2 regions of the Caballeronia sp. GAFFF2 genome follow, and region 1 is predicted to be linked to the other one. Evidence: riboswitches for the same ligand, from Rfam matches in the RefSeq annotation. Region 1 holds a riboswitch; the other holds the start of a gene.

Region 1 (4,417 bases):
CTCGATGATCTTCACCTGCGCCTTCACGCCGATCTTCGCCAGATCCGCCTGCAGCAGTTCGGCGCCAGCTTTCGGATTCGGGTTCAGCACACTGCCGTTCGGACGCACCCAGATGGTCGTTTCGAAGCCATTGGGCAAGCCTGCATCCGCGAGCAGTTTCTTCGCGGCATCGGGCGAATACTTGTACGCCGCGATGTTCTTATCATAGCTCCACGTGTTCGGCGGATACGGGTTCACAGCGGGCGTTCCCGTGTTTTCGAACACCGTCTTCGTATAGGTGGTGCGGTCGAACGCCATGTTCAACGCCTGCCGCACCTTCGGGTTATCGAGCGGCTTCTTCTGCGTGTTCAGCGCGACGAACGCGGTCATGAATGCGGGCGTCTCGCTAACCTTCAGCGACTTGTCCTTCTTCGCGTCGAGCACGTCCTGCGGCTTCGGCGACAACGCGATCTGACATTCGCCCGCCTTGATCTTCTGCGCGCGCACGGCGGCGTCCGGCGTGATGGCATAAATCAGGCGATCGATTTTAGGCTTCGGCCCCCAGTAGCTCTGATTCACGTCATAACGGATCACCGCGTCTTTCGTATAACTCTTGAGCACGAACGGACCGGTGCCGACAGGCTTGCTGTTCAGATCGACTTGCTGGTTCGCTTTCAGCAGCTTGTCCGCATATTCCGCCGAATAGATCGATGCGAAGCCCATCGTGAGGATCGGCACGAAGGTCGCGTTCTGCTCGTTGAGTTCGAACTTCACCGTTTTGTCATCGACCTTGGTCACGGCCTTGATGAGCTTCACGAGACCCATCGATTGCGCATGCGGAAAGCCGCTCGCGCCCGCGATCTTGTGCCAGGGGTTGCTGTCCGACAACATGCGCTCGAAGGTGAAGACGACGTCGTCGGCATTGAGCGGACGCGTCGGCTTGAAGTAGTCGGTGGTCTGGAACTGCACGTTCGGACGCAGATGGAACGTGTAGGTGAGACCGTCGCTGCTGAGGTCCCACTTCTCGGCGAGCGCGGGCGCGACTTTCTTCGCGGCCTCGTCGTATGACACGAGCGTGTTGAAGATGACATCCGCCGACGCGTTGGTCGTCACGAGCGAATTGAACTGCACGACATCGAAGCCGTCCGGGCTCGATTCTGTGCAGATGGTGAGCGGCTTGGCCATTGCGATAAGCGGCGCGGCGGCGAACGTCGCGGCGATGGCGGCAGCGAAAAGTGTGTTGCGCATGAGATCTCCCGTGACCCGGCTGGTCACATTACGATTGTTCTTGTGGCTGGTTTTACCCTGTGCGCGTGTGGCGAGCAAGTAGCGCATCCGCGCGGCTAGGTTAGCGAAGCGCTCGCCGCTCGACAACGAATCGTTGCGCATACGCTTATGCCTCGAACGCGCCGTGCGGGTTGCCGAACCGGGCGGCTCAGGCTACACTGCCCCGGTCTTTGGGGAGTAGCCTTCCTTCCATCAGCGAAGGAGAACGCGTCAACATCCTCGGCCTTGCTGCCGTGGCGCGTTCGACCGGTCGGTGCTGTCGCATTCCGGCGGTTTGGCGAGACCATCGATGCGCTTTGTCGTTCTTGGTCGGACGGCGCATGGCGCATCGTGGTTCGCTGAACGTCCGACCGTGGAATCATCGTGTCCCCACAACTACAAAAATCCCTGTCTCTCTGCGCGCTCATTCGCGCCCGCGCGTTGCATCGTTTCCCGCGAGGTGCCGCATGACGATGCTTTTCGTCGAACTCGCGTTGATGCTCGCGGTCATTCTCATCGCATCGGAACTCTTCACCAATGCGCTCGAACATCTCGGCGAACGGCTCGGCATATCGGAGGGCGTGACTGGATCGCTGTTCGCGGCGGTCGGCACGGCGCTGCCGGAAACGACCGTGCCGATCATCGCGCTGCTGGGCGGCACGGCGAGCCATTCGGTTAACGAAGAAATCGGTGTCGGCGCCATTCTCGGCGCGCCACTCATGCTCGCGACGCTTTCCACTTTCCTGATGACGCTCGCGGTCATCAAATCGCGTGGCTTGCGCGGCCGGATCGTGCCCGAGCGCAGCGGCTTCACGCGCGACCTGAACTTCTTTCTCGTCGCGTTCCTGATTGCGGCCGGCGCCATGTTCGTGCCGCATCATGCGTGGCAGGTGCGGGCGATGTTCGCGGTCGGCCTCGTCGGCTTATACGTGATCTACGTGATCACCACGTTCAAGGCATCGGCGAGTCTTGTCGAAAGCGGACACGGCACGGAAGCGCCCGAGCGTCTCTTCATCACCCGCGTGGGTTTGCCGAACGGTATCGGGTCGATCATGCTGCAGTTCCTGATCGGCATCGTGCTGCTCGTCGGCGGGGCGAAGGGCTTCATCCACGGTGTGGAAGGCGTGTCGGCGGCGCTTGGCATATCGCCGCTCTTGCTCTCGCTCATCATCATTCCGATTGCAACCGAACTGCCGGAAAAGGTGAACAGCATTCTTTGGGCGCGACGCGGAAAAGATACGCTCGCGTTCGGCAACATCACAGGCGCGATGGTATTTCAGGGCACCTTGCTGCCGGGCATCGGCATCATGCTGACGCCGTGGGAGCCGCGCGTGGAAGTGCTGACCGGCGTGCTGATCACGCTCGCGGCGGCGGCATGGCTGCGCTTCAACGCGCGCGGCAATGGCGTGGTGTTGTGGGCGTTGCTTGGCAATGGCATCTTGTACGCGGCTTATTTGACCTTAACCCTCGGCCGCTGAAGCCTTCGAGCGACGCAAATAAAAAATGCCCGCGCGAGGCGGGCATCAAGAGCGAAGCGCCGCGTCATGTCTGACGCGTTCTTCTCGTTGTTCTTATTAAGGTTATCGGCGCGTGCCGGAAAAACTTTAGAAGCGCGCGGCTTGTTGATATCGTCCGGCGGCTTTCGCCTGATCCATCGACTTGCGGTACGCGGTCGACAGCATGGCTTGCGCGGCGTTCGCACGGCCCATCGTTGCTTCGATGCTCGCCTGAATCCGGCGAATGGTCGCGAGCGATTCAGCCGGCTGATTCGCTTCCACGGCCATCAGGAGCGGCGTACGCGCCTCTGTGAGTTCGGCCGCGCGCGCCCAGTTTTCTTCGTTGACCGCTGCTTCGATCGCCTCGGTCAGTGCCCAGGCGTGTTGAATCATTTCTTGCTGGTTCATGTTCGTTCCTTACGACTTGTTGCTTGCCAGCGCGCCCGCGCTGTTGGTGCCGCCGAAGAGCGCGGTCAGGTAGCTGCCCTGCGTCGCCATCTGCGACATCAGCGTGTTGAGCGCGGTGAACTGATCGTTGTAGGTCGTGGTCAGTTGCGCCGTGTAGGAAGCGAGCGCGGTTTGCTGGTCCGTGATGCTCGAAAGATCGGCGGTGAGCGCGGTCGTGCGCGTATCGACGATACCGCCTGTCGCGAGAAATCCGGTCAGGCTGTTGTTCAGTTGCGCGGCTACGCCCGTGCTCGAATTGAAGAGCGATGCCACCGCGCCCGAGTTGCTCGACAATGCCGCGGTCAACGCGTCTTCGTCGGTCTTGAGCGTGCCGTCCGGTTGCAGCGTAATGCCGATCGATGCGAGGTTCACCTGGCTCGTGCCGGAACCCACGCCCTTGGCAATCGTGCTGGAAAGGGCGTTGCGAATGGTGTTCATCATCGAGTCGCCGAGCAGCGCGCCGCCTTGCGAACCGGCTGCCTGGGTCGAATCGAACGAAGTCAGCGACGCGGCCGTCGTGATGAAGTTGTTGTACGCGGTGACGAAACCATCGATGGCCGTCTTCTGCGTAGCCGTGTCCTGCGCGATGGTCAAGGTCTGCGTCGTGTTGACCGCATCCGACGTGAGATTCAGCGTCACGCCGGACAGCGCCGTCGTGACCGCATTGGTCGAGCTGCTGGCAGGCGTGCCCGCGATGGTGAAGTTGGCGTCCATGCCGGCCGTCGTCTGCGTCCAGTTCGACGAGCTGATGGCCGTCTGTGCCGGAACCGCATTGCCGTTCGAATCTGTCGTGGCGGCGCTCAACGTCGATGCCACGTTGAGTTTGGACAAACCGTTGTCGTCGGGCGTCGTGCCGTCGGACTGCATGTTCGGCGTGACCGCCACGGTAATGCCGTTGGCCTGGCCCGTCGACGCCGAGCGCAGCACGAGGTGCGCGCCATCGGTGCCGTTGACGACCGCCGCCGTGATGCCGGGGTTACCGCTTGCCTTGTTGATCGCGGACGCAATGCCCGCGAGCGTGTTGTTCGAAGAGTCGATGCTGATCGACATGTCCTTGCCGCCCACCGACAGCTTCATCGTGCCCGTGCCGAGTTGCGCGGTGCTGGTGAACGCGGTGGAGGTAAGCGATTGCGAGGTGGCGATGTTGCTGACCGCGACCGAATAAGTGCCCGCGACCGCGCCGGTGCTGGCCGTGCCGGTCAGACCCTTGCCGCTGCCGGTCGCCGTGA
Region 2 (4,417 bases), on a different contig from region 1:
ATGAAGATCTGGGTTCGGGCGGCGCGCTCGTATTGCCCGATCTCGTCGATGCGGGCGGCACGACGCATCATCTCGCGCTCGGCGCGGGCAAGACATCGACGATCTACGTGGTCAACCGCGACGCGATGGGCAAGTTCGATTCGAATGCGGATCACGTCTATCAGGAGATCGTCGGGCAGATTCGCGGCCCGATGTTCGCCATGCCCGCGTACTTCAACAACACCGTTTATTTCGGCTCGATTGGCGACAGCATCAAGGCGTTCGGCATCGCGAACGCCGCCTTGTCCACGACGCCGACGAGCCAGACCGCGAACAGTTTCGGCTCGCCGGGCGCCACGCCGAGCGTGTCTGCGAACGGCGCGGCGAACGGCATCGTTTGGGCGGTGGAGAATGGCACCATCGCCGTGCTGCACGCCTACGACGCCAGCAATCTCGCGCGCGAGCTTTACAACAGCAACCAGGCGGCGGGCGCGCGCGATCAGTTCGGGCAGGGCAACAAGTTCATTACGCCGATGATCGCGAACGGCAAGGTCTATGTGGGGACGCGCAACGGCGTGGGCGTGTTCGGTTTGCGGTGATGCCTGTCATGGACGCGGATTGGTGGCGATGAATTGCTTTACGGCGGCGTAGGCGGGCTTGGGCGTCTGGCCGTCGTCGAGGATCACGCCGTAAGGTCCCTCGCCGCCTGGCGGATCGTCGTAGAGCTGGTAGATCTGCAAGGATTCGATGTCGTAGCGCACCGCGATCGCTCTCAGGCCGCCGAGCATGTCGTTGGCGAGGAAGGCGGCCGCTTGCTGATCGGTGCCGAAGTCGGGCCGCACGCCCATTTCATTGATCCATACCGGCTTGCCGAACCGGGCAAGCGCGCCGATGACGTTGTAGCAACCCGTGCCGCCGCACGCGTGCTCGATGTTGCCCTGGTCAGAGTACCAGTGCCATGCCGTGATATCCCACGTCACGATGGGATGCCCGCCCGAACCGTCCGGCTGTGTGCCGTTCGCGAGCATCGTCACGAAGCCGTATTGCATCCACGCATTGCCGCCCATGACGATCTTGCCCGACGGGTCCATCGACTTGATGCCGGCGATCATGCCTCGGATGACGCCACGCGCAATCTGGAACTTTTGGTTGTCGAAGTCCGTGGGCCGCACGCCGTCCACCCATCCGGCGACCGTTGCCGAGCCGAGTTCGTTGGTGACTTCGTAGTAGGCGTAACGCTGCACACTCACGACGTCGCGCGCGAGCGCATAGGCCGATTGATACGCGGAGTCTTCATCGGCGAAATCGATGCCCATCAAGATCACCGGGTACACCGTCACCCCACCGGCGGCCAGCGCGTTGGCTACATTGGCGAGACGCATGGCGGTTGATTTGCTATACACCTCGTTGCGATACAGTTTGATGCCGAGATCCTGAAGCTGCGCTAATTGTCTGGCGGCGCCAGCGAGATAATAGACATCGCCATAACTGTTGTGACCGTTCATTCCGTAGAATAAATCGCTGGCGACGGGATTTATGGCGGCGGACGCGGCGTGATGACGATAGCGTGAATTATCGACGCTCGATGGCACGTTAGCGCTGTCCGAACCACCGCAAGCGGTTAATAACAGACTTGCTGAAAAGATCGCAGGCAAAACAGGTTTTGTGTTTCTGCAAAAACTAATTAAGCGATGAGCGATTTGCATAATCCAAACCAAGCCGATGACGTGTGCTCGCTTATGTCGCAGAAAATTAAATTCATTCGCGAACGCGAAGACAGGAGAATAGCGCGATGCTGATAACGCGAAGCGCAAGCGGGGCCGCGCCTTTTGCCGATGGGAATGGAGCGGTGCGTCGAGAAATATAGACGGTGACAGACGGGATAATCAAGACTTAATCGCGTCACTTTCACGAGCCGCGCTTATCTTTGCGAGATAATCGAAGAGCGGAGGATGTAATCTTAATGGCAAAAGCGATTCAGGCTTCAGAAGGAAGCGTGTTGCGAGATTTATTTGGTCGGAAAAATTAAAGCTGAATAGTCAGCGGGCAATGCGCGGCGCATTTGAAAATTGAAAATTCGCGACGCGCCGCGCACGACGTGTTGGAAAGAAAGATAAACGACGTACGCTTCAGACTTTTCTCGTTTCAATCGACTTCGCGCGTTCTCGAATTACGCACCCGATCCAATACCGCGCGGCACTTCGCCAATTTGCCGAAACACGCTCAACCAGTCTTCCAGATGCCACGTCTTCGACACACGGTCATCGCGTATCTCATGGAACGAGTGAATGGCAAATCGAACCGGCTTCGATGTCGCCGCGATGCCCATCAACGGACCGGACTGCGTACCGCTCACCTCCGCGCGCACGCCGACGCGATTGTCCTGCGTGAGCATGTCTAGAATCTCGATGCGCATGTCAGGCAGCGCAGCCGCCATCTCCGCGAAGATGGGAATCATCTGGTCGGGACCGGCCTCGAAGCCGGCCGGCTCAGGCAGATATTCCCAGTCCGACGTCACGGCTTGGCGCAGCAAGTTCACGTCCTTTTGCGCGAAGGCGGCGTAAAGACGCTCGACGGCCGCGCGGGCCTCTGACTGGGTGATGTGTCCTGCCTCCATGGTGCCTCCTGGGCGTTAGAGATGCGGCGTTGCAACCCACTTTAACCCAATGGTCCGGATCGGGTGATCTGTCGTGTTAAGCTCGCATTTCTTCGTTGGGGAGTAGCCGGCTTTCCCGCCCGGGAAAGCGTCCATGTCAACACGCTCGGTCTTTCGACCGTGGCATGGGCAGCCGTCACAGGTTGGCAAGACCATCGACAGAATGCGCTTCCGGTCGGGCGCGCCTTCTGTCCTTGTGCTTGCCCGACCAGACCAGAGCGCTACTCGATGAACCTCGCTTCCACCGTATTCCTTGCTTTCGCCATGTCCACCGACGCCTTCGCCGCCGCCGTGGGCAAAGGCGCGAGCCTGCATAAACCGCGCATCGGCGAGGCGCTCAAGGCGGGAGTCATCTTCGGCGTAATCGAGGCGCTCACACCGCTCGTCGGGTGGGCGCTCGGCCGCGCCGCCGCGCAATACGTCACCGCGTGGGACCACTGGATCGCTTTCGGCCTGCTTTTCGTGCTCGGCGCGCGCATGATCCGCGAAGGCTTAAGCAAATCGGCTCACGAAGAAGAGAAGCCCAATTCACATTCCTTCTGGGTCCTCGCCGTCACGGGCTTTGCCACCAGCATCGACGCGATGGCGGTCGGCGCGGGCCTCGCGTTCATCGATGTCGATATCTTCTCGACCGCCGCGACCATCGGCTTCGCAACCATGCTCATGGTGACCATCGGCGTGATGGTCGGACGGCTGGTCGGCGCGACTATCGGCAAGCGCGCGGAGATCTTGGGCGGGCTGATTCTAATCGGCGTGGGCAGTGTGATCCTTGCGGAGCATCTTGGTTACTTGAGTTGATGCGAAGTTCTGCATGTCGCGTTTGAAATCGCCGCCCATGCCACGAACTCACCACTTCGCCTCATCCGTTCCCGGCGGCACCGATGGCCTCGCGTAACCCGCCGGCGTGCGCTCGAAGCGCGCGCTCGGCGTGACCGCGCGCAGCATGCCGAAACCCGATTTGCTTTCCTCGGTGTATGCGGCGATGTCCGGCCGCGCCGTCTTCAACCCTCCGTCGATACGTCCAAGCCCGCGCAGCCAGTGTCCCGTCTGTGCGAGCGAAACCTCCACGTGCCAGCTACCGCCTTCCGTTTGTTGCTTCCATAGCGCGGCGGCCGCGCCGAACGCCATCAGAAAGCCGCTCGCCATGTCGAGCATCTGCATGGGCAGCGCTCGCGGTTTGCCATCGCCCTGCGCTTCGCCTTCGGCGGCGTTGAAGCCTATCGCGGTCTGCACGAGCGAATCGAAGCCACGCCGATCCGCCCACGGACCTTCCGTGCCATAAGCCGACAAGGACACGTACACGATGCCCGGCCGCCGCGCCACCAGCGCCTCGGGCCCGAAGCCAAGCTCGGCGATCCCGCCCGGCCGATAGCCTTGCGAGAAGACATGCGCGTCATCGATCAGCCGCCACAGCGTCGCGCGACCGTCTTCCGTGCGCAGGTCGAGATGCGCGGAGCGCTTGCCGCGACTCGTCTCGGCGATAGCGGGAATGTTCGGCAGATGCGGCGAATTCACGAGCATCACGTCCGCGCCGAACGAGGCGAGCGCTCGACCGCCCGTGGGACCGGCAAGGATGCGCGTGACGTCCAGCACGCGGATATCGGTCAGCGGGCGCGCGTCATTGTCGAGCGCGGGCAGCGCGAGAGGCGCAGCGTCGCCGATACGCGTGATCTTCAGCAACGGCTGCGCGGCGATGGCTTTGGCTTGCGGCGTCGCATCCCATTCTTCGAAGCTGCGCAGCATCGTCACGACGAGGCCGCGTTCGGCGCACGCGGTTTCGTA

What was found. A riboswitch is a leader RNA that binds a small molecule or an ion and turns the genes downstream of it on or off. The one in region 1 is predicted to bind manganese.
Region 2: linked by a shared signal. The riboswitch ahead of mntP (manganese efflux pump MntP) and the one ahead of NCT04_RS00900 (sodium:calcium antiporter) in region 1 are both predicted to bind manganese.

Annotation. Positions count from the first base shown of each region.
Region 1 is NZ_JALQDA010000003.1:89,093-93,509, forward strand. It holds gene NCT04_RS00895 (ABC transporter substrate-binding protein) at 1-1,227, opposite strand, end outside; yybP-ykoY riboswitch at 1,427-1,591, shown strand; gene NCT04_RS00900 (sodium:calcium antiporter) at 1,713-2,723, shown strand; gene NCT04_RS00905 (flagellar protein FliT) at 2,850-3,149, opposite strand; gene fliD (flagellar filament capping protein FliD) at 3,159-4,417, opposite strand, start outside.
Region 2 is NZ_JALQDA010000035.1:496,187-500,603, forward strand. It holds gene NCT04_RS28415 (PQQ-binding-like beta-propeller repeat protein) at 1-578, shown strand, start outside; gene NCT04_RS28420 (glycoside hydrolase family protein) at 585-1,793, opposite strand; gene NCT04_RS28425 (ester cyclase) at 2,150-2,596, opposite strand; yybP-ykoY riboswitch at 2,682-2,849, shown strand; gene mntP (manganese efflux pump MntP) at 2,864-3,433, shown strand; gene NCT04_RS28435 (CoA transferase) at 3,482-4,417, opposite strand, start outside.